3 regions of the Mesorhizobium sp. M0800 genome follow, and region 1 is predicted to be linked to each of the others. Evidence: predicted binding sites of a transcription regulator. Region 1 holds the regulator's gene; each other region holds the start of a gene.

Region 1 (10,682 bases):
AAGAACCCGTCGATCGCCGACATCCGTTTGGCGGCGACGCTCGAGTTCCTCGCCGTCATCGACTACGCGCTGCCCCAATGGGCAAAAGACTATATGGCGGCGATCGAGAAGAAGCTCGGCAAGGCCTATGCCGAGCCGGCCGGCGACGTGCGCGGCTATATCGCCTATGTGCGGTCGCAGGCCAACGCCTGAGGCACGTGCAGGCCGGCGATCGTCCGCACGTTCTGCGGGAGCCGGTAATGATCTGGGGTAATTCTTTCTTACTCTCCCCTGTTTGCACGATGTGGGGAGCTTAAGGTTTCGTTAACCGAAACCCTTTCTACTGGTATCCACCTCCAGCTTGCGACCACGGATGTACTGGCGCGGATGGAAAGCAAAGGTCGGCTGCTCGCCGGCCTTTGCTTATTGCAGCCCTGCCGAAGTTTGCGGCTGACGGCGCTTCACGACGCCTGAAATGGCTGATGAAGCGCGTTGCCGGCATCTTGCCATCGCCGATGTGGGCCCTACCATCGAAGTAGTCCCGTCCTCGATGGCGGTTCAAGGACAGAGGCCCTGTCATGAAAAGCATTGCTGGAATGATGGTGATTGCAGGCGCCATACTGGCGGATGCAGCCGGTCAATCGAATGCAGCGACGCTCAACACCATGCCCGAGGTCGGGGCTGCCATCCAGGCGTGCTGGACCCCTCCGGCGAATGCCGGGAATTCCACCGTCACCCTGAGCTTCAGCTTCAGGCGCGATGGCACGCTGATCGGCCGGCCCAAGCCGACCGCCATCCGCGTCGCCGGCGAGGAGAAGACGCGCCAAGCTTTTGTCGACGCGGCGGTCGCGGCCGTGGACCATTGCCTGCCGTTGAGCTTTTCACCGGCGTTGGCTCAAGGCATCCCGGGCAAGGTGTTCACTCTGCAATTCAACTCGCCCAAACAAGAACAGGCTGCACCGCGAGTGAAGGCTTCGCCTTGATCTTTTCCAAAAACCGGATTCCACTTTTCGGGATCTAGTGGCGCCTTCGTCTCGCCTCGACATGTCGCGCCAGTTCCGGCACCTCGAAGACATAGTCGCTCCAGGCCGATTCCGGTATCTGGCCGGCGAGATAGCACTCCAGCAAAAGCCTCTGCTCGTGGTCGAGTGGCCTCGGTGCGCGTTCATGGTCCAACCCAAGTGAATGGAACAGATTCCTGGTCAGGTCCGCGACAGTGAAGTGGATCGACATTTGCGGTCTCCTCCTTTGGCCGCTCAACGCCGATCCCAGGGCTAAGGTTTCAGCAACGGCCGGCCGGTAACGCCGGATTGATCGCGATGCCGAACCCGCCGCGCGCATCAAAGCTTCGCCGTGGCGGGCGTCCGCCGGCGTTGCTGCCGGTTCGTCTCAATCTTGAAATAAAAATGTAATATTGAATTTACACGAGTGGATCTAATACACTAGAGCTAAAGTCTCTGGTGGCGATTTGATCTACTTCAATTAGGAAAGACTGATTTAGCTAGTACTTATCCATAGTCGACAAAGAAATCCTGTTCTCGGTGCAACAAGGATAATGGTCGTTCCAATGACACGCTTCTGGCCCCTCACGATTCTGATGCTGGTGTCGGCAATAGCCGTTGCGCTCGGCACATCCTTCTCCTACGCGGATAGCTGCGGTGCCATCAGGAGCCAATTGCTTTCGGCGGGGCGCAGCGGCGGGACCAGCCCCGAGCTTGCCCAACTGCGCCGGCAACTCGCCGCGATTCAAAAGCTTGAGAGACAACGCAGATGCACGGCGAAAACGGCCGGCTTCTTCTTCAATCCCTGCGCCGACCTGGTCAGCAGCAAGGCGGAGGTGCAACGGCAGATCGCCAGACTGTCGAATTCGAGCAGGGACACGTCCGGATTGAAGGCCAGGTTTGTCGCGCTGGGCTGCGCCGCCCCCGCTGCCAAGAAACAGCCGGCGCAGCAACGCACGGCACCCAAGGCCCAGTCCGCAGGCACAACAATTGGCGGCAATCGGATGCTGTTTTGCGTTCGCTTGTCGGACGGATATTTCTTCCCCGCGCCAAAATCGCAGTTCGCCAAGAGCGACGATCTGAAGGAAACGGTCGATCAGTGTCGCTACATCTGCGACGATGCCGGCGTCGACCTCTATACGCTGAGCGACGCCACTCGCGAGACCGAGGAGATGGTCGCGCTCGAGTCGGGAAAACCCTATGTGGAGCTACCTGCCGCGTTCCGGTACCGCGACGACGCGAACTTCAAGGCCTGCGACGTCAAGCGCTATTATCGGCGCGTCGCCGAGCTCAGGGCACGAACCGTGACACCGGCCAACATGACCAATGCCATCATACCGTTGCCGACGGCAAAGCCGGATTTTGGCATCGTCGCGGAAATTCCTGAATCCGGGATCGAAACCGCCGGTGCCGTTCCGGAAGAGGCAAAAACGCAGGCTGCCGAAGTGCAGGGGGTTGCCCAGCATCAGTCGATCGAAAGAGCGATCGGCGCGCGGCCGGTGAGAGTGGTCGGGCCGGCCTTCTTCCCGGCGGACTGACCAAGGCGGGCGATGTTCCGAGACGGCTGGCCGGATAGCCGCTTCAAGGCCTGGAGCCGTGCGCATCGACCGACGTCGGCTGGTTATTCGCAGACCATGCGGGCCCGTTTGCCGGGCTCGCTGACATTCTTGCAAGTTAGCGGCTTCGTCGGCTCCGGCGACAGCATGGGCGGGTTGTTGGTGACCCTCCTCCGAGGCGCTGCAACGGAAGCCGCGCTCCTGCGCACCGCCGGCCTTTTCGGCGTTTGCGGCGCCACTGGAAAGACGTCGGTCTCCAGTTGCGACTGTTCGGCTTGCGCCTGCGGCGAAGGCCTGTCCCAGAAACGGCGAACATCGAGCGGCTTGGGAATGATGACGGTGCCGTCATAGCTGCGCGCGCAGCCGCTTCCCAGAGGCAGCGCCAGGCACAGGAAGACAGGCAGAATCCGTCGAGACATCAGCAATACCCCTGCAAGCTTATAACGCTGCTTCGGCCTAACCGACAACCGGCGGAATAGGGCGAAGGGAGTAGATACCGTGAAGTAGAGTCGTCGCATTTCCAGTCGAAGGCGTTGCTCGAAGATCGAGCGCCGGGTCAGGCGCGGATGGAGGTCCAGCGCGAGTTAGAACCTTGCGATTCGTCAACGCTTCCAGCGTAAGGCCATGGTGCGATCGCACCATACCAAAGCGGCGCTCAGTGGCGACAATGGGATATTCGAAGTTCCGCTCCTCCAGTTACGGGCGGGAGCAGCGACCGCCGGCAAGAAACAGGGTCAGATTTACCCCAACGGACCTGTTTCGGCGATGGCGCGGCCATGACACGTTCTGGCTGCATGCAACGCGCTCCCGTCCGGCTTTTTTCTTTTAAAGCCGGTGGCTACGATCGCCGAGCAGACGATGCCGGCCGGAATTCACGCAAGCTGCTGATTCCAGCGGCAAACCGCGGCCCATGCCGACAAAGCCCGCGGCCGCTCCTTCTTAACCCGGCTGGGCGACGTTACCGGAGCGACATGAAACTGTCATGCGACTGTAATAATCGGGGGCTATTGGCCTCAGCGGGCGCCGGAGGAATGGCGCCGAGAGACCATATTCCGAACAGGAGCAGGCCACATGAGACATTTCATCCGCTCGGCGGCCGTTGCGATTGCAATGGCTGCGGCGACGACCACCCTCACCCTGTCCGCCGCGCTCGCCGCGGACATCTCCGGCGCCGGCGCCACCTTCCCCTACCCGATCTATGCGAAGTGGGCCGACACCTACAAGAAAGACACCGGCGTTGGCCTTAACTACCAGTCGATCGGTTCCGGCGGCGGCATCAAGCAGATCAAAGCCAAGACCGTTACCTTCGGCGCTTCGGATGCGCCGCTCAAGGGCGACGAGCTTGAAGCGACCGGACTGGCTCAGTTCCCGATGGTGATGGGCGGCATCGTTCCCGTCGTCAATCTCGAAGGCATCAAGCCGGGCGAGTTGGTTCTCGACGGCCCGACGCTGGCCGACATCTTCCTCGGCAAGATCACGAGCTGGGATGACGAAGCGATCAAGAAGCTTAATCCCGACGTCAAGCTGCCTTCGCAGGCGATCGCGGTCGTTCACCGTTCCGATGGTTCGGGCACGACGTTCAACTTCACCTATTACCTCGGCGACGTCAGCGCGGACTGGAAAGAAAAGGTCGGCGTCGACAAAGCCGTGGAATGGCCGGTCGGCATCGGCGCCAAGGGCAATGAGGGCGTTGCCAACAACGTCTCCCAGACCGGCGGCGCGATCGGTTATGTCGAATATGCCTACGCCAAGCAGAACAAGCTCACCCACACCGATATGATCAACAAGGACGGCAAGAAGGTCGAGCCCACCGCGGCGGCGTTCTCGGCGGCAGCGGCCAATGCCGACTGGAGCTCGCAGCCGGGCTATGGCGTCATCCTCGCCAACGAGCCGGGCGCCGAGTCCTGGCCGATGACGGCGGCAACGTGGATCCTGCTCTACAAGAAGCCGGATGATGCCGCGACCACCGGCGAAGCGCTCAAATTCTTCGCCTGGGCATACGACAAGGGCGACGAGATGGCCGGCGAGCTGGACTACGTTCCGATGCCCGACAAGGTGGTTGAGAGCGTCAAGGCCATGTGGGCCAAGGAAGTCGTCGGCGACGACGGCAAGCCGCTCTACTCGGCTATGTAATCTCCTCAGGGAGGGCGTCGATGGCGCCCTCCCTGTTGCCTTTAATCGCGAGGACCCAATGACCATCGCTTCCGATGCCATGCCATCATCTGCAGCAGCCCGGGCCAGGGAAGCTACGGTGCGGCGCTTCGCGCTCACAGATGCCATATTCCGCGGACTCACCCGCGCTTCCGCAATTCTTGTGCTGGTCATCCTCGGCGGTGTCGCGATCTCGCTGTTTGCCGGCTCGTGGCAGGCGCTGTCGTCCTTCGGTTTCTCCTTCCTGACGACTGAAAGCTGGAATCCGGTCACGGAAAAATTTGGCGCACTGGCGCCGATCTACGGCACGCTGGTGACGGCGGCCATCGCCATCCTGATCGCGGTTCCGATCGGCATCGGCATTGCAGTTTTTCTCACCGAGCTCTGCCCGCGCCCGCTCAGGCGCCCGATCGGCATCGCGGTCGAGCTATTGGCCGGCATTCCCTCGATCATCTATGGTATCTGGGGCCTGTTCGTGTTCGCGCCGTTCCTGCAGACGACGATACAGCCCTTCATCATCAACGTCTTCCACGGCGTGCCGGGACTATCCAGCCTTTTCGCTGGCCCTCCTTACGGCATCGGCCTTCTGACCTCGGCGCTGATCCTCGCCATCATGGTGCTGCCCTTCATCACCTCGATCACCAAAGACGTCTTCGATACGGTGCCGGCGGTGCTGAAGGAATCGGCCTATGGCATCGGTTGCACGACCTGGGAAGTGACCCGGCGCGTGGTCATTCCCTATACCCGCATCGGCATCATGGGCGGCGTCATGCTTGGCCTCGGCAGGGCGCTCGGCGAGACCATGGCGGTGACCTTCGTCATCGGCAACGCCCACCGCATCAGTGCCTCCCTGTTCGCGCCGGGCACGACGATCTCGGCGACCATCGCCAATGAATTCACCGAGGCCGACGGCGACCTCTACACCTCCTCGCTGGTCTCGCTCGGCCTGATCCTCTTCGTCATCACCTTCCTGATCCTTGCCGCCGCCCGCTATATGCTGATGCGGATCGACGCTCGTACGGGAGCCTGACCGATGTCGACATCCTCATCGCTCCACAGCCGCCGCAAAGCCAGGAATTCGGTGATGATGGCGCTTTGCGTCGTCGCCGCCGGCATCGGGCTTGCCTGGCTGGCGCTCATTCTCGGCGCACTGGTCTATAAGGGCACAGCCGGGCTTTCGCTCGCGGTCTTCACCGAGATGACGCCACCACCGGGCGAGGCCGGCGGCCTGCTCAATGCCATCGCGGGCAGCCTGCTGATGACGATCATCGCCGTTGTCGTCGGCACGCCGGTCGGCGTGCTGGCGGGAACCTACATGGCCGAGTATGGACGCTTTTCGCGCATCACCACCGTCGTCCGCTTCATCAACGACATCCTGTTGTCGGCGCCGTCGATCATCATCGGCTTGTTTGTCTATGAGCTGATGGTGCGGCCAATGGGACATTTCTCGGCCATTGCCGGCGCCGTTGCGCTTGCCATCCTGGTCATTCCGGTGGTCGTGCGCACCACTGAAGACATGCTCAACCTGGTGCCGAACGCGTTGCGTGAAGCCGGTGCCGCGATCGGCGCGCCACGCTGGGTGGTGATCCGTTCGGTCGCCTACCGCGCCGCATTGTCCGGTATCGTCACCGGCATATTGCTGGCGATAGCACGCATCTCCGGCGAGACGGCGCCGCTGCTCTTCACCGCGCTCAACAACCAGTTCTGGAGCAGCAATATCAACGCGCCGATGGCCAGCCTGCCGGTGACCATCTTCCAGTTCGCTCTCAGCCCTTACGAGGAATGGCAGCAACTGGCGTGGACCGGCGCACTCATAATCACCCTGACGGTTCTGGGCTTGAGCATCCTCGCCCGCAGCCTTACCGGACGCAGAGAGGACAGATGACACAGATGTTGTCCCCAGACATGACGATGGCCGAAACGGTCGCCGAGAAGACGAAGATCGAGGTCAAGAATCTCAACTTCTACTACGGCCAGAGCAAGGCGCTGAAGGACATCAGCCTGTCGCTGCCTGAGCGCAGTGTCACGGCCTTCATCGGCCCTTCGGGCTGCGGGAAATCGACGCTGCTGCGTGTGTTCAACCGCATCTATGAGCTCTACCCAAAACAGACGGCCGAGGGCCAGGTGCTGCTCGACGGCAAGAACATTCTCGACCGGTCGCAGGATCTCAACCTCCTCAGGACCAAGATCGGCATGGTGTTCCAGAAGCCGACGCCGTTCCCGATGTCGATCTACGAGAACATCGCCTTCGGCGTCAGGCTCTACGAGAACCTCGGCAAGTCCGAGATGGACGGCCGCGTCGAACAGGCGTTGAAGCGCGCCGCGCTGTGGAGCGAGGTCAAGGACAAGCTCAACGCCAGCGGCTTGAGCCTGTCCGGCGGCCAGCAGCAGCGGCTCTGTATCGCCCGCACCGTGGCCGTGAAGCCGGAAGTCATTCTGCTCGACGAACCGGCTTCGGCCCTCGACCCGCTGTCGACTGCCAAGATCGAGGAACTGATCGACGAATTGCAAGCCGACTACACGATCGTCATCGTCACCCACAACATGCAGCAGGCGGCGCGTGTGTCGCGCCAGACCGCCTTCATGTATCTGGGTGAACTGGTCGAGTTCGACCGGACCGAGAAGATCTTCACGTCGCCCCGCGAGAAGCGCACGCAGGACTACATCACTGGCCGCTTCGGCTGAGCCGTTCCGATCATGCATATGAGGACAGGACCATGGGCGAACACACAGTCGCTTCTTTCGACGAGGATCTCGAGCAGATCAGCAAGCTGATCCGCGACATGGCCGACCTCGCCGGTTCGATGGTCGGCGGGGCGACCAAGGCCCTGTTGAATTCCGACAACGTGCTGGCGCAACGCGTCGTTTCCGACGACGCCATCATGGATGCGCGTCAACGCGAACTGGACGACCGCGCCATCACCCTGATCGCCAAACGCCAGCCGATGGCCCACGATCTTCGCCATGTGGTCGGAGCGATCCGCATGGCGGGCGACCTCGAACGCATCGGCGACCTTGCCAAGAATATCGCCAAGCGCGTGAGTGCGGTCGGCCTCAGCGCCACGCCGCGGGACCTGTCGCATTCCATCGACGCGATGGCGCAGCTGGTTCTCATCCAGGTGCAGGGTGTCATCGAGGAATATGCTGCAGGCGATGCGGCCGCGTTGGCCAAGCTGCGTGCCGCCGACGAGCGCATCGACGTCAAATACACGTCCGTGTTCCGCGAGCTCTTGACCTACATGATGGAAGATCCGCGCAACATCACCGCTTGCACGCACCTGCTGTTCTGCGCCAAGAATCTGGAGCGGATCGGCGACCATGTCACCAACATCGCCGAAAATGCGTATTATGTGCTGACCGGCGAGCAATTGCCGGTCAATCGTCCGAAGCAGGACGAAACGACAATGTCCGCACCGGTGACATGATGGGGGTGCCCAGCCGATGATCGCACCACGCATAATGGTGGTGGAGGACGAGGAGCCGTTGGGTGTGCTGCTCCGCTACAATCTCGAATCCGAAGGCTACCAGGTCGAGGTGGTGACACGCGGCGACGAAGCCGAGATCCGTTTGCAGGAGAATGTGCCCGACCTTTTGGTGCTCGACTGGATGATACCAGCGGTTTCCGGCATCGAGCTCTGTCGTCGGTTGCGGGTGCGCCCCGAAACCGAGCGGCTGCCGATCATCATGCTGACCGCGCGCGGCGAGGAGAGCGACCGGGTGCGCGGTCTTTCGACCGGCGCCGACGACTATCTGGTGAAACCGTTTTCGACACCAGAATTCATGGCCAGGGTCAAGGCGCTGCTGCGGCGCGCCAAGCCGGAAGTGCTGTCCAGCGTGCTGAAGGTCGGCGACATCGTGCTCGATCGCGAATCGCACAGGGTCTATCGCAAGAAGAGCGAAATCAGGCTCGGGCCGACCGAATTCCGGCTGCTCGAGTTCATGATGCGGCATCCGGGCCGTGTCTTCTCGCGCAGCCAGTTACTCGATAATGTCTGGGGCGAGACAATCTACATCGACGAACGCACCGTCGACGTGCATGTCGGGCGGCTGCGCAAAGCCGTCAACAACGGCCGGATGCCGGATGTCATCCGCACCATCCGCGGTGCCGGCTATGCGATCAGGGAAGATTGACCCGCCTGGTCAGGCTACGTTCTTTCTGACGCTGGGCCTCATTTGCGCGCCCGGCGCGAAAATCTCCTGGTCGACGAAGCTTAACGCCCGCATCGCGCAGCCTTCGCGGATCAGCGGCAATTCGTTCGGCTCTGTATCGAAGGAGATCGAGCCTGAATGCTGACCGCCGGCGGTCTGGGCGATTGCCTTCCGCAAGGCCGGCTCGATCAGATCGAAGGCGGCGGCACTGGCGCCGACCATCGCGACCGGTGCCGGATCGATCAGCGCGAACAGCGAGCCGAGACCGAAACCCAGCGCCTCGCCGGCCTTGCGGTAGGCCTCGCGTTCCGGCCCATCTTTCTCGCGCGCCCGAGCCGCCAGTGCTCGCATGTCGGCGTCGCTGACGTCGGCGACCGGTTCGCTGTCGTCGCTCATCTGCCTGGCGTTGCGCCAGATGGCGTAGTTGCCGGCATAGGCCTCGATGCAGCCGCGCCGCCCGCAACGGCAGAGCGCGCCGCCCGGACGATGGATCATGTGGCCAAATTCGCCGCCCGAGGAATGCGTCCCGGTGAACAGTTCGCCCTTCAGCACCAGCCCCATGCCGATGCCATGCGAAAGCAGGATGGCGATGAAGTCGTCGCGATAGCGATCCGGATTGCGCCAGCGCAAAGCCACCGCCATCATGTTGCAGTCGTTCTCCACCGTTGCCGGGATGCCGAATTCGCCCTCCAGCATGTCGGCAAAGGCGATGTCGGTCTGCGGCGTGATCGGCGACCACAGCATGGCGCGTGCAGGGGAGTCGGTAATGCCCTGAATCGCCAGGGCGATGCGGGCGACACTGCGGACGTCAAGGTCTGGATCCTGCAGCCGGCGCCGGACGATGGCCATGCATTCACGGATCAGCTCGTCGCGCGGCATGGTCAGCGTGTCCAGCCGGCGCTGTTCCTCGGCGACCACCTGTCCCGTATAGTCGATAATGGCGGCCGACAGGAAATTCAGCGACAACACCACGGTCAGCACCGCCGCCGCTTCCGGGTTGAGGGCGAGGCCGACCTGCGGACGACCGCGTTTCAACGAAACGGGCTCACTTGCCTTGCTCTCGGCGAGGATGCCTTCCCGTATCAGGTCGGAAGAGATCGCCGATATGGTCGAATGACTGAGGCCGGTGGTAGCTGCGATCTCAGTACGCGATGGCTGGCCGGCCCGGCGCACCGCCGAGATCACCATCGCCCGGTTGCGCCGGCGCAAATCGTCATGGCGGATTCCGACCGACATTGTTTTGCTTTCCTCCCGGTTGCCGCGGCCGCTCATGAACCGGAAGCCGTCGGTAATGTCCGACAAATAGTGTCGGATGCAGGCAAATAGTGTCAGATGCAGGTGGCGCTGTCATCGTTTATTCCGACGCTCGAAAAAACTCGCAGAGTCATCAAAATCCATCAGAATCGATGTTGACAGCAGCCGGAGATCGGGCCAGTATTTTTTCGAGGCTCGAAAAAATTAGAGCTTCTAAGCTGGTCTTTGAGCCAATTGGTCACGCCGTACGCGGCGCAGGGAGGATATGATGAAGAAATTCACGACCGCCATTCTGGCGGGTGTCGCCATGACGCTGGCGCTGGCGTCGGCGGCGCAGGCTAAAGACAAGGTCATCGGCGTTTCCTGGTCGAACTTCCAGGAAGAGCGCTGGAAGACAGACGAGGCCGCAATGAAGGCGGCCATCGAGGCCGCAGGCGACAAGTATATTTCCGCCGACGCACAGTCCAACCCCGGCAAGCAGCTCACCGACGTCGAGAGCCTGATCTCGCAGGGCGCCAACGCACTGATCATCCTGGCGCAGGACGCCTCGGCCATCGGGCCGGCCGTGCAGAAGGCACTGGACGAAGGCATC
Region 2 (10,682 bases), on a different contig from region 1:
GTGACGCCGCGGATTTCGAGCGTAGCTGACATGGTGCAGGCTCCAGTCCAATCGCAATTGAAGGTCTGTTTACCCTGGCTAGCGCAGCCGCATGAACCTGCAGTGTCGGAACGATGTCAGTTTTGTTACTGCCCACAGCCTGGAGCGGGGCGGGATCAACTCGGCGCGAGAAGCTCGAATGGTGAATGGTGAATGGTGAATAGTGAATAGTGAATAGTGAATAGTGAATGGTGGCAAGAGAGGCTTCCCTAAGCCTCGAAACCTATCCGTCCCGCCATTCACTATTCACCATTCACCGTCCACGATCCCTTAGCCGCCATATTTCTCCAGAAACGCCTCCGCCGACAATTCCCGAAAATCGTCGAGCGCGGCGCGCAGCCTTGCATGGTCCCAGTCCCACCAGGCGAGCGCCTGGTAGCGCTCCGCGGTGCGGCGGTCGAAGCGTTCGCGGATCGGCTTGGCCGGTACGCCGGCGACGACGGTGTAGGGCGCGACGTCCTTCGACACCACCGCGCCGGCGCCGACTGCTGCACCATCGCCGACGGTGACGCCGGGCAGGATGGTCGAGCCGTGGCCAAGCCAGGTGTCGTGGCCGATAGAGACGCGTTTGGCGCGGCGCTGGGCAAAGAATTCGCTCTCGTGCTCGGCGTCGTCCCAGTAGTCCGAGGCGCGATAGGTGAAGTGGTGCAGCGTCGGCCGCCAGGTCGGGTGGTTGGTGGCGTTGATGCGCACGCTGGCGGCGATGTTGGCGAATTTGCCGATCGTCACGCACCAGACGCCGCAGTCCTGCATCATGTAGGAATAGTCGCCGAGCGTGCTTTCGGAAACCCGGCAGCGCTCGGCGATCTCGGTCCAGCGGCCAAGCGTTGAGTTCTCTACTTCCGCCGTCTCGTGGATCACCGGCGCCTCCGACAGTTTCCTGGTCATGCGGCAATTTTTCCGGCGGCGAAGGCGGTCACGTCGATGATGCGGTCGGCCACCGCCTCGCGCACGTCGTGGTCGTGGAAGATGCCGAGCAAAGCGACGCCCGCCGCCTTCTTGGCGGCGATCAGGGAAATCACCACATCGCGGTTCCTGGCGTCGAGCGAAGCGGTCGGCTCGTCGAGCAGCAGGATCGGGTGCTCGGTGATGAAGCCGCGCGCGATGTTGACGCGCTGCTGTTCACCGCCGGAGAACGTCGCCGGCGGCAGCGCCCAGAGCTTTTCCGGCAGGTTGAGCTGCGCCAGCAAGGCACGTGCCTTGCCGTGCGCGACCTCGCGCTCCTCGCCGCGCTCGACCAGCGGTTCGGCCACGACATCGAGCGCAGAGACACGCGGCACGGTGCGCAGGAACTGGCTGACATAGCCGATGGTAAGCCGGCGCACGGCAAGCACGGTGCGCGGGCTGGCCGAGGCGAGATCGATGAGCCCGCCCTCGTGCTGGACGATGATCTGGCCTTCATCGGCGGCATAATTTCCGTAGAGCATTTTCAGGATCGAGCTCTTGCCGGCGCCGGACGGGCCGCCGAGCACGGCGCATTCGCCGGCCCTGATCGCGAACGAGACACCGGCGACCACCGGCAGTTTGATGCCGTCGCGCAGATGCATGGTGAAGCTCTTCGCGACATCGGAGACAACGAGCGGGGTTGCCATCAGAGGGTTCTCCCGTTCGGCGCTTCGCCGGCCCGCAATGTCTTCGCCTGAGCACCCCCCTCTGGCCTGCCGGCGATCTCCCCCTCAAGGGGGGAGATCGGCAACTTCGATGTCCCATCCGCTTTGCAGCGTCGATGATTGGCGTAGGCGGTGACGACATCCAATCTCCCCCCTTGAGGGGGAGATGGCCGGCAGGCCAGAGGGGGGTACGCCGGAGCAATCATCGTCACACCTGCAGAATCGAGGAGACAAGCAACTGGGTATAAGGCGCGCGCGGATCGTCGAGGACGCGGTCGGTGAGGCCGCTTTCGACGACGCGGCCGTCCTTCATCACCATCATGCGCTGCGACAACAGCCGCGCCACGGCGAGATCGTGGGTGACGACGATGGCGGCCAGGCCGAGATCGGTGACCAGGCCGCGCAACAGATCGAGCAGGCGCGCCTGCACCGAGACGTCGAGGCCGCCGGTTGGCTCGTCCATGAACACCAGCCGCGGCCCGGTGACGAGGTTGCGGGCGATCTGCAGGCGCTGGCGCATGCCTCCGGAGAAGGCGCGCGGCTCGTCGTCGATGCGGTCTTCGTCGATCTCGACACGAGACAACCAGTCGACCGCCGTTGCGCGGATCCTGCCATAGTGACGGTCGCCGACCGCCATCAGCCGCTCGCCGACATTGGCGCCGGCCGACACCGTCATGCGCAGCCCGTCGGCCGGGTTCTGATGGACAAAACCCCAATCGGTGCGCATCAGGAAGCGGCGCTCGGCCTCGCTCATGCGGTAGAGTTCGCGAAACTGGCCGTCGCGCATCCGGTAGCTGGCGGTGCCGGAGCTGGGCAGCAGTCGAGTTGACAGGCAGTTGAGCAAAGTCGTCTTGCCGGAACCGGATTCGCCGACCACCGCCAGCACTTCGCCCGGCCAGAGGTCAAAAGTGACGTTCTCGCAGCCGACGCGCGAGCCGTAGAATTTGGACAGCGCCGAAACGCGCAGCAGCGGTTCGTCGGTCATTGCGCCGGCTCCGTTTTTCCTGGGGCAAGATGGGTCTCGAGCGCGAGATGGCCGCGGTGGCCGTCAGCGCGCCGCTTCTCGCAATGATCGGTATCGGAGCAGACGAACATGTGGCCGCCATGGTCGTCGAGGATGACCTCGTCGAGATAGACGTTCTCGGCCGCGCACAGCGCGCAGGGCTGGTCGAAGGTCTGCACCTCGAACGGATGGTCCTCGAAATCGAGGCTGACCACATCGGTGAAGGGCGGCAGCGCGTAGATGCGCTTTTCGCGGCCGGCGCCGAACAATTGCAAAGCCGGCGAACGGTGCATCTTCGGATTGTCGAATTTCGGCGTCGGCGAGGGATCCATCACATAGCGGCCCTCAACCTTGACCGGGTAGGCGTAGGTGGTGGCGATGCGGCCGTGCCTGGCGATGTCCTCGTAGAGCTTCACATGCATAAGGCCGTATTCCTCCAGCGCATGCATTTTGCGCGTCTCCGTTTCCCGCGGCTCGAGGAAGCGCAGCGGCTCGGGGATGGGCACCTGGTAGACCAGCACCTGACCGGTACTCAGCGGATATTCAGGGATTCGGTGGCGCGTCTGGATGATGGTCGCCTTCGCCGTCTCGGTGGTGACCGCGACATTGGCGACCTTCTTGAAGAAGGCGCGGATCGAGACGGCATTGGTGGTGCCGTCGGCGCCCTGGTCAATGACCTTGAGCACATCGTCCGGGCCAATGATCGAAGCGGTGACCTGGACGCCGCCGGTGCCCCAACCATAGGGCATCGGCATTTCGCGCGAGGCGAACGGCACCTGATAGCCAGGAATGGCGATGCCCTTGAGGATCGCCCGACGGATCATCCGCTTGGTCTGTTCGTCAAGATAGGCGAAGTTGTAGGTGGCGATGTCCGCTGGTTGTGCACTCATTCCGCTGCCTGCCTTTTCTCTTCGCCCTTGCCGGCATTTTCGCGGGCGTCGTGCTCGGTGCGCATGCGGCGCACGAGGTCGAGCTCGGCCTGGAAGTCGACATAATGCGGCAGCTTCAGATGCTCGACGAAGCCGGTCGCCTGGACATTGTCGGAATGCGAGATGACGAACTCCTCGTCCTGCGCGGCGGCGATGACATCCTCACCCAACTCCGAGGCGCGCAGCGCGCGGTCGCATAGTGCCATGGCCATCGCCTTGCGCTCGCTCTGGCCGAAGACGAGGCCGTAGCCGCGGGTGAATTGCGGCGGCGCCTTGGCCGAGCCCTTGAACTGGTTGACCATCTGGCATTCGGTGACGCGGATGCTGCCGAGCGGCACGGCAAAGGGCAGTTCCGGCACGTCCAGTTCCAGTTCGACCTCGCCGATGCGAACCTCGCCGACGAAGGGATGGTTGCGCGCGTAGCCGCGCTGGGTGGAATAGCCGAGCGCCAGCAGAAACCCCTCGTCGCCGCGCGACAGCGCCTGCAGGCGGATGTCACGCGCCATCGGGAATTCGAGCGGCTCACGGGTGATGTCGCCGGGGACATGATCGCCGGGCATGTCGCCGTCGGGCTCGATCAGGCCTTCGCGGGCGAGGATGGCCGAGACGCGCGGCATCGCCTCCGCTTCGCCTGCACGCTGTTCCGGCTCGGCGACATCGCCGCCGGCAGCAAGTTCGGGATCGAGCAGCCGGTGGGTGTAGTCGAAAGTCGGGCCGAGCAGCTGGCCGCCGGGCAGATCCTTGTAGGTCGCCGACACCCGCCGCTCGACCAGCATCGTGCCGGTGTCGATCGCCCTGGTGTAGCCGAAACGCGGCAGCGTGGTGCGATAGGCGCGAACCAGGAAGATCGCCTCGATCATGTCGCCGCGCGCCTGGACGATCGCCAATGCCGCCAGTTCCCTGTCGTAGAGCGAACCTTCGCTCATCACCCGGTCGACGCCGAGCGCCAGCTGCTCGACGATCTGGTCTAGACGAAGTGCGGGCACCGAACGGTCGCCGCGCCGGCGGTCGGCGAGCAGTTTGTGAGCATTGCGAATGGCCGTCTCGCCACCCTTTACCGCAACATACATGCTACGCCTCCATCATCTTGATGCGCGTCGTGCGCGGCAGGCAGGCAATTGCGTCGAACGTGGCGAGGATGATATCGACGCCACGCGGAAAACGCTGGTTGTTCTGCTTCCATTGCTCGACGAAATGGCGCGGCATTTGCGCCGGCGCGATCGTCGCCGTCTTCTCGATGCCCGGGCCTTCGAGCAGCAGCGCAGCGCCGGAGACGAGATCGCCGACCTCGAGGATCAGCGTCGTGGAGCGATCGGGATAATCCTGGGTGCCTTGCGAAAACCCGTCGAGCGCCATCATCTCGGCCGGCGTGGCGATCAGCGCGAAATGCGCGTCGGCCGGGGTGTTGGCCAGCGGCGCGCCGGTATGGAAGCCAAGCCAGGATTTCACCGCCGCCGACCCCTGCAAAGCCGGGTCGAGCCAGAGCGGCGTGTCGTTGTCGCACAGCGCCAGCGCAACGGCGCCGGCGGTGGCCGATAGCGGCACCGGGGGGTGGGCGAGGGCCGGCAGCGGCTGCACGCTGCCTGGCCGCGCCATCGCGTCCATCACGGCACGGAATACGGTCTGGGCATTGAATACCGGATCGGCGAAGCCGCCTTCAATGGATTGAGTGGCGATATCCATCAGTCTTCTCCGCGCACCATGGTGAAGAAATCGACCTTGGTCGCCGCCGTCTCGGCGCGGCGCTGTTCACGCGCCTTGGCCAGTGCCGCCTGCAAGGGCGCAACGATCCTGATCTCGACCTCATTGCGGTGGGCAGGGTCCTGCCACAGCGCATCGGCGATTGCAGCCAGCCTTGCCTTCTGCTTGTCGCGGCCGAGCGCGTAGCAGTGGCCGACATGGCCGGACGCAAGCCGCACCGTGGCACGGGTGACCGTCGCCTCGCCGACATTGAAGGGCGCGCCGCCGCCGCCGATGCGGCCGCGTACCGTAACCAGGCCGGTTTCGGGGCCACGCAGAAGTTCCGCTTCGCAAGGCAGGCCGGCTTCGTCCCAGAGGCGGACGATGTCGTCGCCGGCCGATTGCGCCAGCGTCGCCATCACGGCCTTGCGCTCGGCCTGCTCTCGCGCTTCCCGTCCTCGCATGGCGGTGCTCCTCGTCTGCGTTCATTTTGTCTATTGATATAGACAACTATACAAATTATATCCATTATCTAGCGCGTGTCCATGACGGGCACGTGACACGGGCCAAAAGATCGGCGCATGGAATTGGGGCGGGAGATGATCGGACAAGCCAACAGCATCGAGCGGCGCAGCGGTGTCGCGCTGTGGCGGCAGATCGCCGACCAGATCCTGCATTCGATCGCCGCCGGCGATTTTCCCGAGAATGCCGCGCTGCCGCCGGAGATCGCGTTGGCCGGACGCTATGGCGTCAACCGCCACACGGTGCGCAGCGCTATCGCAGCGCTGGTGCAGGAGGGTGTGCTCAGGGCGGAGCAGGGGCGCGGCACCTTCGTGCTGTCGCGCAAGCGGCTGTCTTATCCGATCGGCGCCCGCACCCGCTTTTCCGAGGGATTGCAAGGACAGGCGTCCGAGCGGCATATCACCTTGCTCGCGTCATCGATCGAGCCGGCCAACCGTCGTGTCGCAGAGGGCTTAGGCCTTGCGACGGGGGCCGATGTGATACGCCTGGAAACGCGCGGCGAAGCCGATGGAATGCCGGTGTCTCGCGCGGCCGGCTGGTTCGATGCCAGGCGCTTTGCCGGCATCGATGCCGCCATGGCGGAAACCGGTTCGATCACCGCATCGCTGGCACGTTTCGGCATCGACGACTATCTCAGGCAATCGACCGTGCTGTCGGCGCGCCATGCCGATGCCGCCGACCTTGCGGACCTCGAGCTGCAGCCCGGCGCCATCGTGCTGGTGACGGTCGCCGTCAACGTCACGCCCGACGGTCAGCCGATACAGTTTTCGGAGTCGCGCTTCCCGGCCGAGCGGATCGAGCTCAAATTGTCGGCCCTCTGAGATGCGGCAGCCCTGGCATCATCCGACTTGAATGACGGCCTTGATCAGGCCGGACTTCTCATGCGCCCAGCGGGCGAGGTCGTGCGGCGTCTCGCCAAGCGTGGTGCGGTGGGTGACCAGCTTTGTCAGCGGCAGCGCGCCGTTGCGGATCGAGGCGGCGACATGGTCGAAATCGGCACGCAGGGCGTTGCGGCTGCCGATCAGCATCATCTCGCGCTTGTGGAATTCGGGATCGGAAAAGGCGATGTCGTCCTTGACGACGCTAACCAGGACCAGCGCCCCGCCGTGCGCGACATGGGCGAAGGCCGACTGCACCGACCGGGTGTTGCCGGTGGCATCGAAAACCACGTCGAAGCCGTCGCCGCCGGTTGCTTCCCGCACCAGGTCGGCAGCAGCGCCCCGCGAGCCGTCGAGCGTCGCGAAGCCGAGTTCGCTTTCGGCAAAGCCAAGCCGTTCAGCGCTCATGTCGAGCAGCGTCACATCGAGCCCGGCGATGCGGGCGAACAGCGCCGTGCCGAGCCCGATCGGGCCGGCGCCGATGACCAGCGTGCGCGCACCTGGATCAGCCAGCGAGCGCCGCACGGCATGGGCGCCGATCGCCAGGAATTCGACGGCGGCAGCATCGGCCAGCGACAAGCCGTTTGCCGGATAAAGATTTTGCGCCGGCACCAGGATCTGCTCGCACATGGCGCCGTCGCGGTGGACGCCGAGCACCTCGATCATGACACAGCAATTCGGCTTGCCTTGCCGGCAGGCGATGCATTTGCCGCAGGCGAGATAGGGATTGACGATCACCGCTTCGCCGACGGCGAGATCGACGTCTTCGCCAACCTCGATCACGGTGCCGGAAACCTCGTGGCCCATGATGCGGGGATAGGCGAGGAACGGGTGCTTGCCTTCGAAGATGTGATAGTCGGTGCCGCAGATGCCGACATGGCTGACGGCGACCAGCGCCCAGCCGGCGGGGGGCGCGCCAGGCGCCGGACGATCTTCGAGGACAAGTTCGCCGGGCGAGCGGCAGACGACGGCTTTCATGCTTCAATCCAGTCGGTTCATGGCACCGCCGGCCCTGCTGTCGCGAGGCCGGCGGTTGTTGGGAGGCGGTCTATTTGCCGCGGCGGCGCAGCCCGTCGAAATAGACGATGACGATGATCAGCACGCCGGTGATGATGCGCTGCCAGAAGGCGTTGACGTTGAGCAGATTGGCGCCGTTGTTGATGGTGGCAAGGATGAAGGCGCCGAGCAGCGGCCCGTGCACTGAGCCGACAGCGCCGAACAGCGAGGTGCCGCCGATCACCGAGGAGGCGATCGCCTGCAATTCCCAGCCCTCGGCCTGCGTCGGATTGCCGATGCCGATGCGCGAGGCAAGCAGCACGCCGACGAAGGCCGCACACAGGCCCGACAGCGTGTAGGCCATGTAGATGGTGCGCTGGACGTTGACGCCTGACAGGCGCGACGCCTCGGCGTTGGAGCCGACCGAGAACAGATAGCGGCCCCACCGGCTGTGGTGCAGGAAGATGTAGGCTGGGATGCCGACCAGGATCACCATCCAGAACAGATTGGGGACGCCGGCGAAGGAACTGCGCGAGAACGTCTGGAAGGCGTCGTTGTTGATCGAGATCGAGTTGCCATTGGTCATCAACAGACCGATGCCGCGCAGCGAGGTCAGCGTTGCCAGGGTGATGATGAAGGGCGGCAGGCCCATCTTGACGATGCCGAACCCATGGAACATGCCGATGGCGACGCCGACCAGCAAGGTGATCAGGATGGCGAGGAAAACCGGTGTGCCGGCGTTGATCAGCATCGCGACGATGACGGTGGCGAAGCCGACCACGGCGCCGACGGAAAGGTCGATGCCGCCGGTGATGATGACGAAGGTCTGGCCGACCGCCAGGATGGCGATCATCGACCCTTGCCGCAACAGGTTGGAGATGTTGTTGGCGGAGGCGAAGCTCGGCGTCGCCACCGACAGGATGATCCATAAAAGAACCAGCAGCGCCAGCAGTGTCAGCCCGAACAGGGCGTTGTAGTTGCGTTTCGGCCTTTCGGCAGCGATCGCCTCGGTGCTCATATCCGTCCTCCCGGTTTTTCTTGTTTCTCGGCCAGCGCCTGGGTGAGGATCTCCTCGTGGTCAGCGGTACGAAAGCCGTGCGTGGCCACCAGCTTGCCGCGCCGGAACACGTGCAGCGTGTCCGCGAGTTCATAGACCTCGGGCAGGTAGGACGAGATCAGGATGATGCCGGCTCCCTTGGACAACAGCGCGCCGAACAGGCGGTAGATCTCGGCCTTGGTGCCGACGTCGACGCCGACAGTCGGCTCGTCGAAGATGAATAGCTTGGCGCCATGGGCGAGCCATTTGCCGATGACGATCTTCTGCTGGTTGCCGCCGGACAGGCTGGAGGCCAGCGCGCCGCGCGTCGGCGTCTTGATGCGCAGATCGGCGATCTGGCGATCGGCTTGCGCCTTTTCCTGCGCGCGGGAGATCAGCAGATTGCTCGAGATGCGCTTGTAGATCGGCAGATTGAGGTTGAGTCCGACCGGCAGGTTGAGGCAGAGGCCCTGGTCGCGGCGGCTTTCCGGGGCCAGCGCCATGCCGAGCCTGATCGCGTCATGTTCGGAATTGACCTTGACCTCCTTGCCCTCCCAGAGGATCTGGCCGGCCGATTTGCGGTGCCGGCCATAGAGCGTGGTGACGAACTCGCTGCGCCCGGCGCCGATCAGGCCGTAGAGGCCGACGATCTCGCCGGCGCGGACGGACATCGAGACATTTTCGAAACCCTTGCCGGACAGGTTCCTGGTTTCGACGATGGTCGCGCCGGGGGTGAAATGCTCCTTGTGGTAGACCTGCTCGATCGAGCGGTTGATCATCATCTTGACCAGCTCGGCGTCATTGGTCTCGGCAATGTTCCTGGTGCCGACCAGCGTGCCGTCGCGCAGCACCGAGACGCGGTCGGCGAGCTCGAACACTTCTTCCATGCGATGGCTGATGTAGATGATGGTGACGCCTTCGCCCTTCAGCCGGCGGATCAGCGTGAACAGCTGGTCGGCCTCCTTGCGGGTAAGATAGGCGGTCGGCTCGTCGAAGATCAGGAATTTGGTGCCGCGCACCGTGGCGCGGGCGGCGGCGATCAACTGCTGCTGGCCGATGGTCAGGTCACCCAGCATGACATGCGCCGGCAGGTCGAAGCCGAGATCGTCGATGATCTTCTGCGCCTGCCTGACCATCGCCCGCTGCTGCAGGATGCCGAAGCGGGAATCCTCCTCGCCGAGGAACATGTTGGCGGCGACGGTGAGATGGCGGCACAGGACGACTTCCTGATGCACGGCATTGATGCCGAGCGCCATCGCCTCATGCGGCGTTGCCAATGCGGCAGGCTTGCCCTCCCAGATGACGTCGCCGGAGGTGCGCGGCATGACGCCGGTCAGAAGCTTGATCAGGGTGGATTTGCCGGCGCCGTTCTCGCCAACGATGGCGTGGATCTCGCCGGCCTTGAAGGCGAGATCGACCGGCTTCAGCGCGTGGGTGCCGGGATAGCGCTTTTCCAGCCCGCGGAGTTCGAGGATGGTCCTGCCCGGTTCCAGCGTTGGGGCCGGATGGAGTTCCTGCGCCGTCGACATCATGACAATCCTCCCAGATTGGCCCCCAAAGATTGGCCTCGCGATTGGCACGAGTGGGATGTTTCCGGGGCGAAAAAGGCCCCGGAAACAGTTCACTTGCGGCTATGCTCAGTCGAGCTTCGGGTTGAGCAGCGCGTCGATCTTCGGATCCTTCATGTTGGCCTTGGTGACCAAATTGGCGCCGGTATCGACATTGGCCTCGACCTTCTCGCTCTTCGAGGCGGCGAGCGCCGTCTTGATGCCGTCATAGCCCATCCGGTACGGATCCTGAACGACGAGAGCCGAAATGACGCCGTCGTTGAGGAACTTGATCAGCTTCTCGTCGCTGTCGAAACCGACCAGCCCGACCTTGCCGGCAAGACTGTTCTCGGCGATCGCCTGACCGACGCCCTGCGCCATGATCAGGTTGGAGGCGAAGATGCCCTTGAGGTTGGGGTTGGCGGTGATCAGGTCGGTGGCG
Region 3 (10,682 bases), on a different contig from region 1:
AAGCGCTGCCAGCAGGCCCGAGATCATATAGGCGGCGATCTTGGTGCGGGCGATCGGCACGCCGGCTATGTAGGCCGCCTCCTCATTGCCGCCGACGGCGAGCAGATATTCGCCAAACGGCGTCTTCTTGAGGATGATCCAGGCAATCAGCGCGACCACGGCCACGATGATGACCGCCAACGGCAATCCGAACAGCGAGCCGTTGAAGATGGCACGGAAGCCGGCAGGCAGGCCGAGCACCGGATTGCCGCCGGTATAGATCAGCGCCAGCGCCCGGTAGGTGCTGAGCGTTCCCAGCGTGACGATGAAGGGCTGCAGCCCGACATAGGCAACCAGCACGCCGTTGAGCAGTCCGCAGGCGAGGCCGATGGCGAAGCCGGCGGCGATGGCCTGCGGAAACGGCACACCGGCAACCAGCATCGAGGCCGAGATGACCGCCGAAAGGGCTGCCGTCGGCCCGACCGACAGGTCGATGCCGCCCGAGATGATGACCAGCGTCATGCCCAACGCCAGGCAGGCATTGATGCTCGATTGCTGCAGGATGTTGATCAGGTTACGCTCGGCAAAGAAGCCGGGGACCAGTGCACCGAAGAGGGCGAGGATCACAACCAGTCCGATCAGCGTGCCGGCGTCGCGCACGGAAAACCGGTGCAGGAAATCTGCCCTTGGGCGCGCTGCTGTGTGTTGGGTTATATCGGTCATCCGCTGGTCCTGTCCGTTATGCACCGGCCCGACGGCCTTGCGTCTTGCCGGCCTCAATCTCCGTTTGGGGTATGGCGTGTGCGGCGATCGCCTGTTCGCTGAGACTTGCGCGGCCCAGTTCGGCGGCGACCGTGCCGTCGCGCATGACCAGCACGCGGTCGGCGAGCCGGATCACCTCGGGGAGTTCGGACGACACGACGATTGCCGAATGGCCTTCGGCGGCGAGTTCCTCGATCAGGTGGTAGATCTCCGTCTTGGCGCCGACATCGATGCCGCGCGTCGGCTCGTCGAATAGAAGGATCCGCGTTCCCGCCGCCAGCCAGCGGCCGACGATCGCTTTCTGCTGGTTGCCGCCGCTGAACAGGCGGATCGGCCGGTCGAGCAGGAACGGCCTGAGATTGACCCGCTTCATCTTCTCGGCCGCGACCCGTTTCAGCCTTTTGTGATCGATGACGCCGCGCGGCGCGAACACGCCCATCGAGGCCAGCGCCATGTTGCTGGAGATCGACCGCAGCGGCACGATGCCTTCGCGCTTGCGCTCCTCCGGCACCAGGCCGATGCCGGCCGCGATGGCGTCGCGCGGACTGGAAAGCTTTACCGCCTTGCCGTCGATCTCTATTGCGCCTGATGAGGCCCGGTCGGCGCCGGCCAGCAGCCGCAGCAGTTCGGTGCGGCCGGACCCGACCAGGCCGGCAATGCCCAACACCTCGCCGCGATGCAGGTCGAACGAAACGTCACGGACCTTGGTCGCCGAGGCGAGGCCACGCACGCTCAGCCTGATCTCGGGGGAAGCATGCGAGCGGTGTTGTTCCTGGGCAAGCTCGCGGCCGACCATCATCGAAACGACGGCCTTTTCCGACACCTGCGCGAGATCGACGGTTTCGACCACAACGCCGTCGCGCATGACAGTGGCGCACTCGCAGATGCCGAACACCTCGTCCAGCTTGTGCGAGACATAAACGACGGCGACACCGTCGCGTGCCAGACCGGCAATGACTTCCGCCAGCCGTTCGAACTCGCTCGGCGTGAGGCTCGACGTCGGCTCGTCCATCGCCACGATCCTGGCGCGGTCGAGCAGCGCCCGGGCGATCTCGACGATCTGCCGCTGCGCCACCTTCAGGCTGCCAAGCGGGGCTGCCGGATCGATGGTCGGGTCGATGGCGGCCAGGGCTTCCGCAGCGCGGCTTTCCTGCTCGCGCCGTGCGACGAAGACGCCGCCGCGGGTCAGCGGATGGCCGAGGAACATGTTCTGGGCGACGCTGAGGTGCGGCACCTGCTGTAATTCCTGATGGATCATCGCCACGCCGGCGGCGCGCGCCGCGACCGGGTTGTTCAGCGTCACCGGTTTGCCGTCGATCAGCACGCTTCCCGCCGTCGGCCGGTAGACACCTGACAGGATGCGCAGCAGCGTCGACTTGCCGGCGCCGTTTTCACCGAGCAGCCCATGGATTTCGCCGGCGCCGACCGAAAAGGACACATCGCTCAGCGCCCGCACGGCCGGAAACACCTTGGAAATGCCCTCGAATTGCAGCCGAGAGATGACTGACATTGCTTCGGTTCTCCAGGCAAGGTGCCGACCCAAGGCCGGCACCTGCCGGCCCTGCTCTACTGGCCTGCTGCCGCGTCCTCGAGCAGCGCCTTGCGCACGGCGTCGCCGGCGCCAGAGTAGCGGTCGGCATTGTCCTTGGTGATCAGCGCCTGCGGCGTGGCGACGACGCGCGGCAGCTTCTGCCCGGCCACCAGTCGCAGCGCCGATTCCAGCGCCACCTCGCCGGTCAGCACCGGGAACGAATCGACGGTGCCGGTCAGCTCGCCGGCGCGGATCGAGGCATAGGCGTCGGAGATGCCGTCGGTGCCGAACACGGCGACCTTGTCCTGCAGCCCGGCAGCCTTGACCGCCTCGACGATGCCCAGCGCCATGCCGTCATTGTTGGCATAGAAGCCGATCAGGTCGGGGTGCTGCTGCAGGATGTTGGTGGCCGCGTCGTAGGAGGTCTGGCGATCCCAGTTGCCGGGGACGCTGGCGACGACCTCGAACTTGCCGGCCTCGGTGATCGTGGTCTTGAAACCGTCGGTACGCTGGACGGCGGCGTAGACGCCGGCCTGGCCTTCGACGATGGCGACCTTGCCGCCGTCCGGCCGGTTCTTGATGAACCATTTGGCGACGCGCACGCCGTTGTCGCGCTGGACATTGCCGACATAGTGCTCGGCCTGCGGGATGATCGCGTCGTTGACGTTGACCACCGGCACATTGGCTGCCTTGGCCTGTTCCACGATCGGCTGCAGGTTGGAGTCGGTCTGCGGCGAAACGAGCAGCACGTTGTAGCCTTGCGTGACCAGGCCTTCGGCGATGGTGAGCTGGCCGAGCTGGTCGCCCTCGCTCTGCGCTGCCTGGTAGACGACGGGCACGCCGATGCGGTCGCCGAACGACTTGTAGCCCTCTCCCAGCGAGCGCCAGTATTCGTTGGTCAGCGTCTTGGAGACCGCACCCGCCTTGGTGCCCTCGGGCAGCTTGGGGAACGCACCGAACTTGGCCTCGAGCTGCGACCAGTCGATACGATCCTTCTCGGTGTCGGAATTGAGCGGCGCGAGGTCCGCGGAAAACGACGAGCCTATAGACAGCGCCATCAGGGCAGCGGTGGCGGTGGCAAGCAGAAATTTCATGGTCTTTCCTCCCTGGGTGAAAACGGTGATGGCGCCGGAGCTTCAGCTGTCCGGCCCGAGCATGGCTTCCTGGATGATGGCCTGCGAGGCGACCGCGTCCTGACGGTCGACGGCAGTGGACAGGCGATTGTCCTTTTCCAGCCGATCGACGACGCGCAGCATGCGCTTGACAGTCGCGATGTTGACTTCGCATTCGTGGACCGGGTCGAGCCCGGTCATGTCGGGGAACGTGTCGAAGTAGATGGCGCCGGCGTAGCCGTCGCGGCGGATCTGGCGCAGCAGCTCGATCGTTTGCAGCGTGTGCACTGCGCCGACCATCAAGCCGTCGTCGCGCTTGGCGTAGCCGTCGTTGAGATGTACGCCGAGCAGCTTGCTGTGTCGCGCCACCAGCGCAGCGGCGAAAGCCGGCTGCTCGTCGGCGTAGAGCACATGGGCGAAATCGAGCGTCACGCCGAGATTGGGCAGGCCGATCTCGCGGATGGCCAGCAACGTCGCCGCCGCATCGGGCATCAGGCTGTAGGAGCGCGGCTCGTTGGGTTTGTATTCAAGGCTGATCTGGCAATCGGGGTCATGCGCCGCGACTTCACGAATTCCATCGATTTCGTGTTGCCAGAGCGTCGCATAATCGGCCTGGAAAGCATAATCGAAGCCATCCTGCCCGAGCCACAGCGTCATCAGGCCGGCGCCGGCCTCGCGCGCGGCGTCGATCCCGGCCTTGGTCATGTCGATGGCCTCGCGGCGAACGGCCGGATCCGGATTGGTGAAGGCGCCGAGCTTGAAGGCCGGGTTGGAGTAGTAGCGCATGGCGAAACCATTGATGGAAAGCCCGAGATCGCCGAGTTTGCGCGCCATTTCCGCAGGCTTTTCATCGACATGGTCGGGAAAGTTGAGGTCGAGATCGGTCAACTCCGCAACCTTCGCCGCACGTGCCGCCATTTGCAGCATGGACGGTTTGCCGACAAGATCGGGCCACTCGGCCTGTGGCCGCGAGGCAAAGGAATTGAGGCGGGTGGCGAAACGACAGACTGTCATCGGCGGCCTTTCATCGTCATAACTTCACATAAGAACGATAATTTGTAAAGTTGTTAATTGCACTCTCGGCGGCGACGGATTCGCCATGCCCAGGCCAGTTGCGACCACAAGGGTCAAAGCAAGCGCGGCACTGTCACGCAAGTATCATGTTCGCGTCCTAGATCGCTTCTCCGAAGGCTTTCGCGGCATCCTCGATGCGACGCGGCGCTTTTTCGGGCCCCGGCAGCTTTGTCTCAAAGAGGATATCCATGAAAAACCTGCACCGAACCGCGTCCCTCGCTGTCGCGCTGGCGATGTTCACCGCCTTGACTCCGGCCCTGGCAGAAAACTCCGCGACCGTCGGCGGCGTCAGCTTCGTCAACAAGGGCCTGGTCGGCGTCGGCCGCATCCCCGCCAGCCAGAAGGACAAGTTCGGCGAGACGTTTGGCTCCGGCTCAGGCATGTCGATCGATGCTGCCGGCTGGACGCATGGCGCCGACGGCTACAAGGGCTCGTTGTGGCTGTTGCCGGATCGCGGCTACAATGTCGTCGGTACTACCGACTACCGGCCGCGCCTCAACACGATTGCCATCGAGTTCGCCCCGATCACGCCGGGTGCAGTGCCAGCCGCCGGCCAGGAACAGTCGGGCCTCAAGGCGACGCTTGCCGACACCATGCTTTTGACCGACGACAAGGGCGCCGACGCAACAGGGCTCGATCCGCTCAACGGCGTGCGTGCCGCGACCGACGACATGCCGATCCTGCCCGAAGCCAACGGCAAGCTCGCGCTCGATAACGAAGCGATCGCACGGCTGCCCGACGGCACGATGTTCATCTCGGACGAATACGGTCCGAACATCTACCGCTTCTCCGCCGATGGGCGTCTGATATCGGCAACGCAGCCGCCGGCGGCGCTTGTCCCGATGCGTCACGGGACGCCAAACTTTGCTTCCAACAATCCGGGACCTGGCGCGGCAGACCCAGATCCGAAGGATCCCGAAACCGGCCGTCAGAACAACCAGGGCCTCGAAGGGATGGCGCTGGCGCCGGACGGCAAGTTCCTGATTGCCGTGCTGCAGTCGGCACCCAGACAAGATGGCGGCGATTCCGCCTCGACGCGCCAGAACACGCGCGCGCTGGTCTACGATGCCTCGGATCCCGGCCAGCTCAAGCTCGCGCATGAATATGTCGTGCCGCTGCCGGTGTTCACCGATGCCAAGGGCAAAACCAAGATCGCCGCGCAGAGTGAAATCGTGGCGCTGTCGGACAAGACCTTCCTGATGCTGGCGCGCGACAGCGGCAACGGCCAGGGGCTGAAGGGCGACACCTCGCTCCATCGCGAGATCAGCGTCGTCGATGTGTCGGCGGCAACCGATATCGCCGGCACAGAGTTCGACAAGGACAAGCCGCTGGCGCCCAAGGGTGAGCTCGATCCATCGGTGACGCCGGCCAAGCTGACGCCGTTCATCGACATCAACGACAAGAGCGAGCTCGGCCGCTTCGGGTTGCACAATGGCGCGCCCAACGACCGCAACAACCTTTCGGAGAAATGGGAGGCGATGTCGGTGGTGAGCGTCCTCGATCCAAAGCTGCCCGACGACTATTTCCTGTTCGTCGCCAATGACAATGACTTCCTCACGCAGGACGGCTTCCAGGTCGGCGCGGCCTACAAGGCCGAGGATGGCGCCGATGTCGACACCATGTTCCTGGTCTATCAGGTCACGCTCCCAGGCCTCACCGGGAAGTAGCGGCAGCCATACAGGCGGAGGCGCCGAACGCGTCCGCCTGAGCTGGCGCGATTGAACGGTCGTGCCCCTTCAGTTGCGGCTCGCCCGCGAAAAGACGGTGTCCTAAGCATCGCAAAACCTGCGACTGACGATCCAGTCGAAGGCACTTACCTCAACATCTCCGCGTCCCTTGGCACGCCTGCATCGATCGGCTCGGCCGTCCTGTTCGACACGGCGGCGATCTTCCCGGCGGCCGACAGGTTCGGGCGCACGAAGACCGGCGCGACGCCGTCGACGCGGCTGTAGAGGTCGATAATGTCCTGATTCATGAAGCGCACACAGCCGGAGGAAGCGTTCTTCCCAATGGAATCCCACTCCGGCGTGCCGTGCAGCCTATACATCGTGTCCTTGCCGTCACGGAAGAGATACAGCGCGCGGGCACCAAGCGGGCTCTGCGGGCCGGGCGGCATGCCGTCCTTGTACTTCGCAAGTTCCGGCCGGCGTTAGATCATTTCCGGCGGCGGCGTCCAGACCGGCCACTTCTTTCTCGCCTGAACCACGGCGCTGCCGGTCCATCCGAAACCGGCCTTGCCGAGGCTGACGCCATAGCGAATTGCCTTGCCGCCGTCGCGCACCAGATAGAGGAAGTGCTCGGAAGTATCGACGACGATCGTGCCGGGTTTTTCTCCAGTCGGGTCGGCCACGATTTGCCGCACGAATTTCGGATCGACCTTGGCTACCGGGATTGCCGGCAGTTGATAGCCCTCGTCGATGCGCGCGGCATACATGCTTGCGGCATCGCCGAAAGCCGGATCGCTTGGCGCCGCTGTCACTGGCGGCGCTGCCACGTCCGTCGTGGTGCACGACGAAAGAGCCACGGAGGCCCGCCCAGAGCGGATGCACCAAGAAATGCGCGCCGGTTCAGGCGCTCAAAAAACAACGGAATATCGGACATGAGCCCCCGGCTTACCCATGAGATCCAGGAAATGCGGCCCCACGCGTGCGGATCAATATACGATTCCGGAAGGTTTGAGAAATGCTTAGATCAAGGCACGCCAGGCGGAATTTACAGCGCCGCATCGACCTCTCCCGTTAAATCGGCAATCATTGCGGACTCAAGACAAGCCTTCGCCGAGTTGCCTGCCATGGACGACAACATGCCCCCGCGCCGGCAGACCGGCGACCTCACCAGTGGGCCTATCCCGCGCACCCTTTTGCTGTTTGCCCTGCCGGTGCTCGGCTCCAATGTGCTGCAGTCGCTCAACGGCTCGATAAATGCCGTGTGGGTCGGCCGTTTCCTCGGTGAGGCGGCGCTGACCGCCACGTCCAATGCAAACCTCGTGCTGTTTCTCATCCTCGGCACGGTGTTCGGCATCGGCATGGCGGCGACCATCCTGGTCGCGCAATCCGTCGGCGCTCGTGACCTGCCCGAAGCCCGGCGCATCGTCGGCACCAGCGCCACCTTCTTCTTCCTCGTCTCGGTGGTGTTCGCGGTCTGCGGCTGGATCTGGGTCGATGCGATCCTCGATGCACTCGGCACGCCAGCCGATGCTTTGCCGCTGGCGCGCTCCTATCTGCGCATCATCTTTCTGGCTGTGCCGATGATGAACCTGCTCTCCTTCGTCATGACGGTGCTGCGCGGCGCCGGCGACTCGCGCACGCCCTTCCTTTTTATGGCGCTGGCCGTCGTGCTCGATGTCATTTTGAACCCGTTGCTCATCCTCGGCATCGGCCCGTTCCCCGAACTCGGCATCGCCGGCTCGGCCGCCTCGACGCTGATCGGCCAGACGGTAAGCGTGGTTGCCATCCTGATCGTGCTTTATGCGCGCAAGCACCCGCTGCGGCTGGCCGGCGCTAATCTCGCTCTGCTGCGGCCGGACCCGGCGCTGCTGCGCATTGTCGTCTTCAAGGGCGTGCCGATGGGCCTGCAGATGATCGTCGTTTCGGCCGCGGCGCTGACGGTGATGGGCATGGTCAACTCGTACGGCTCGCAGGTTGCAGCTGCCTACGGCATAGCCGCACAGCTCTGGACCTATATCCAGATGCCGGCGCTCGCCATCGGCGCCGCGGTGTCGTCCATGGCGGCGCAAAATGTCGGCGCCAGGCGCTGGGACCGGATTGGACGCATCGCCACCTCCGGCGTCGGCTTCAACCTTGTGCTCACCGGCATGCTTGTCGCGCTGCTGTTCGTATTCGATCGCGCGGTGCTCAGCCTCTTCCTTGGCAGCGACAGTGCAGCAATCGACATCGCCACTCACATCAACAAGATCGCGTCGTGGTCCTTCATCCTGTTCGGCATCACCATCGTGCTCTTCGCCACCGTGCGTGCCACCGGCGCGGTGATACCGCCGCTGATCATCCTGGTGATCTCGGTGCTGCTGGTGCGCACCAGCTTCGCCTATTTCTTCCGAAGCGTGATCGGCGAGGAAGCTCTGTGGTGGAGCTTTCCGGCTGGCTCTATAACCTCGCTCGTGCTGGCCGCGGCCTATTATCGCTTCGGCCGCTGGCGCAGCCTGCACATGATCGAGAGCCGGCCGGCTGCCGGCGAACCGCCGGATACCGGCCTCGGCGTACCGCGCCAGCGCGCGCATCTTTCGTCCGAGACACCGAACGGCTGAAAGGTCGGCTCAGCGCGCGTATTTCGCGCCAAACCCGAGGGCGACCAGGGAAAAGATGACAATCATGCCGGCAAAGGCCAGGCTTGCCACGGTCGCACCTGCCACCGTCGACAGAACGCCGATGCCGATGACCGGCAGCGCGTTGCCGCAAAAACAGCAGATGAAGAAGGCCGAGACCACTTCGGCGCGCCGGTCCGCCGGCGCGATCTCGTTCACCACTTGCAAGCCGCCGCGATAGCCGAGCGCTGCCGCCACGCCGCACAAGGCGGTCCCGGCAATCATTATGGCCATCGAGGCGAAGACCTGCGCCGCAACAATCAGCGCGACGGTTGGGATCATCAGCGCAAGCGCCGCGAACATCGCGGCTCGGCTCGAAAGACGTGCCGTCACTACAATGGTGGCGGCCGTCACGATTGCCAATTCAAAGAACAGAGCGCCGGCTTCGGCATGGTTGGTCACCTGCAGCTGCTGCGCCAAAATGCTCGGTGCGAGTGCTGCATAAAAGCCGACCAGCGCCATTGCGCCAAAGCCGGTCACCGCCGGCGCAACGAAACTTGCGCGGATGTCATCGGGCACGGAAAGCCGCGGCCGCATCGAAACGTCAGCCAGTCTCCCCGGCCGCGAAACGGTTTCCCGCGTGCGCCAGACCAGCAGGGTTACAGTGGCGAGCATCGCCAGGTAGACGACGAATGTCAGCCTGAGCGGCCAAGGCGCGTATTCGGCGAGCAACCCGGCCCCCAGCGCACCGAGGCCGAGGCCGAGAAAATTGGTGCTGGTGGCAATCGTCGCCGCCTGTGACTTGTCGTCGGTCGGGAGCAATTCGGCGAGCCAGGCGGTGCCGGTGGCCGCGCCGACGCCGATTCCCAGTCCGCTCAGAATTCGGGCGATGTCGAGCCAGGCGACATTTTCGGCGAACAGGAAAACCACCGCGCTCACGACGGCCACCGCCATCCCGGCCAATGCCATTGGACGGCGCCCGATGACATCGGACACACGCCCTAACATCAGAAGCGCTGCCAGATTGCCGATGACATAGACGGCGTAGACCACCGTCAAAGTGATCTGCGAGAAGCCGAAGACCTGCTTGTAGATGATGTAAAGTGGCGTCAGCGCCGTGCTGCCGGCGAAAAGAGCCGCAATCATGGCGGCCACGGCGGCCGCTGCAGCGCGGCCGCCGAGTTCGTGATCGCGCGTCATGACTTGAGCGTGAGCTGTCATTTTTTCGACCTTTTGCTGTTCGGGATCTGACATCCTAACGCCTTTTTCGCGTCAGCCGTTCCCCCTCCCCGGCTTGCTCCTGACAAAGTTTGGCATCTTTGCCGATGGCGCTGAGCGAGATCCTCTTTTAACTTCAGCGGATTGTCAGGGGAGATTCATGGGCAAGGGACGAGTCGAAGCATTCACCGATGGTGTGGTCGCCATCATCATCACCATCATGGTGCTGGAATTGAAGGTGCCGCATGGCGAGGATTTTTCCGCGCTGGCACCACTCTGGCCGATATTCCTCAGCTATGTGTTGTCCTTCATCAATGTCGGCATCTACTGGAACAATTTGCACAACATGTTCCATACCGTGCAGCGGGTCGACGGCCGCGTGCTGTGGGCGAACCTCAACCTGCTGTTCTGGCTATCGCTGATGCCGGCGACGACAGCCTTCATGGGTGAGAACCATTTCGCGCCGGTGCCGGTTGCCGTCTATGGCGTCGACCTGGCGCTCTGCGCCATCGGCTTCAACATCCTCACCATGGCCCTGCATCGACTGCACGGCAACGAGACTCTCTTCGCCAGGGCGTTGGGCAATGACCTCAAGGGAAAGATCTCGCTGGTCCTCTATCTTTCCGCCATCGCGCTGACCTTCGTCAATCACTGGATCGGTGTCTCGATCTATGTCCTGGTGGCGATGATCTGGTTCGTGCCGGACAGGCGCTTCGAGCGGCTGATCGAGAAATAGGCCCCGTCT

Evidence for each region. Region 1 encodes PhoB, which activates phosphate uptake and scavenging genes when phosphate is short. Its sites were predicted from a motif close to TGTCATNNANCTGTCAT; they were not measured.
Region 2: the regulator PhoB is predicted to act here: its motif matches at 5,807-5,823, upstream of phnF (phosphonate metabolism transcriptional regulator PhnF).
Region 3: the regulator PhoB is predicted to act here: its motif matches at 4,530-4,546, upstream of NKI18_RS27040 (esterase-like activity of phytase family protein).

What each region holds. Positions count from the first base shown of each region.
Region 1 covers NZ_JAMYOZ010000025.1:73,577-84,258, forward strand. Annotated here, with positions in the region: gene NKI18_RS24510 (glutathione S-transferase family protein) at 1-192, shown strand, start outside; gene tolA (cell envelope integrity protein TolA) at 558-962, shown strand; gene NKI18_RS24520 (hypothetical protein) at 997-1,212, opposite strand; gene NKI18_RS24525 (DUF2865 domain-containing protein) at 1,547-2,518, shown strand; gene NKI18_RS24530 (hypothetical protein) at 2,602-2,955, opposite strand; gene pstS (phosphate ABC transporter substrate-binding protein PstS) at 3,608-4,669, shown strand; gene pstC (phosphate ABC transporter permease subunit PstC) at 4,728-5,717, shown strand; gene pstA (phosphate ABC transporter permease PstA) at 5,721-6,572, shown strand; gene pstB (phosphate ABC transporter ATP-binding protein PstB) at 6,569-7,372, shown strand; gene phoU (phosphate signaling complex protein PhoU) at 7,405-8,112, shown strand; gene phoB (phosphate regulon transcriptional regulator PhoB) at 8,129-8,818, shown strand; gene NKI18_RS24565 (ROK family protein) at 8,828-10,072, opposite strand; gene xylF (D-xylose ABC transporter substrate-binding protein) at 10,359-10,682, shown strand, end outside.
Region 2 covers NZ_JAMYOZ010000002.1:17,380-28,061, forward strand. Annotated here, with positions in the region: gene phnC (phosphonate ABC transporter ATP-binding protein) at 1-32, opposite strand, end outside; gene NKI18_RS02515 (DapH/DapD/GlmU-related protein) at 310-927, opposite strand; gene phnL (phosphonate C-P lyase system protein PhnL) at 924-1,631, opposite strand; gene phnK (phosphonate C-P lyase system protein PhnK) at 1,858-2,634, opposite strand; gene NKI18_RS02530 (alpha-D-ribose 1-methylphosphonate 5-phosphate C-P-lyase PhnJ) at 2,631-3,542, opposite strand; gene NKI18_RS02535 (carbon-phosphorus lyase complex subunit) at 3,539-4,651, opposite strand; gene phnH (phosphonate C-P lyase system protein PhnH) at 4,653-5,264, opposite strand; gene phnG (phosphonate C-P lyase system protein PhnG) at 5,264-5,725, opposite strand; gene phnF (phosphonate metabolism transcriptional regulator PhnF) at 5,861-6,604, shown strand; gene NKI18_RS02555 (zinc-binding alcohol dehydrogenase family protein) at 6,623-7,639, opposite strand; gene NKI18_RS02560 (ABC transporter permease) at 7,710-8,675, opposite strand; gene NKI18_RS02565 (sugar ABC transporter ATP-binding protein) at 8,672-10,225, opposite strand; gene NKI18_RS02570 (ABC transporter substrate-binding protein) at 10,331-10,682, opposite strand, start outside.
Region 3 covers NZ_JAMYOZ010000031.1:6,605-17,286, forward strand. Annotated here, with positions in the region: gene NKI18_RS27020 (ABC transporter permease) at 1-702, opposite strand, end outside; gene NKI18_RS27025 (sugar ABC transporter ATP-binding protein) at 719-2,251, opposite strand; gene NKI18_RS27030 (sugar ABC transporter substrate-binding protein) at 2,308-3,366, opposite strand; gene NKI18_RS27035 (TIM barrel protein) at 3,409-4,398, opposite strand; gene NKI18_RS27040 (esterase-like activity of phytase family protein) at 4,647-6,125, shown strand; partial or broken gene NKI18_RS27045 (L,D-transpeptidase) at 6,272-7,059, opposite strand; gene NKI18_RS27050 (MATE family efflux transporter) at 7,250-8,722, shown strand; gene NKI18_RS27055 (MFS transporter) at 8,732-9,940, opposite strand; gene NKI18_RS27060 (TMEM175 family protein) at 10,098-10,673, shown strand; gene NKI18_RS27065 (hypothetical protein) at 10,681-10,682, opposite strand, start outside.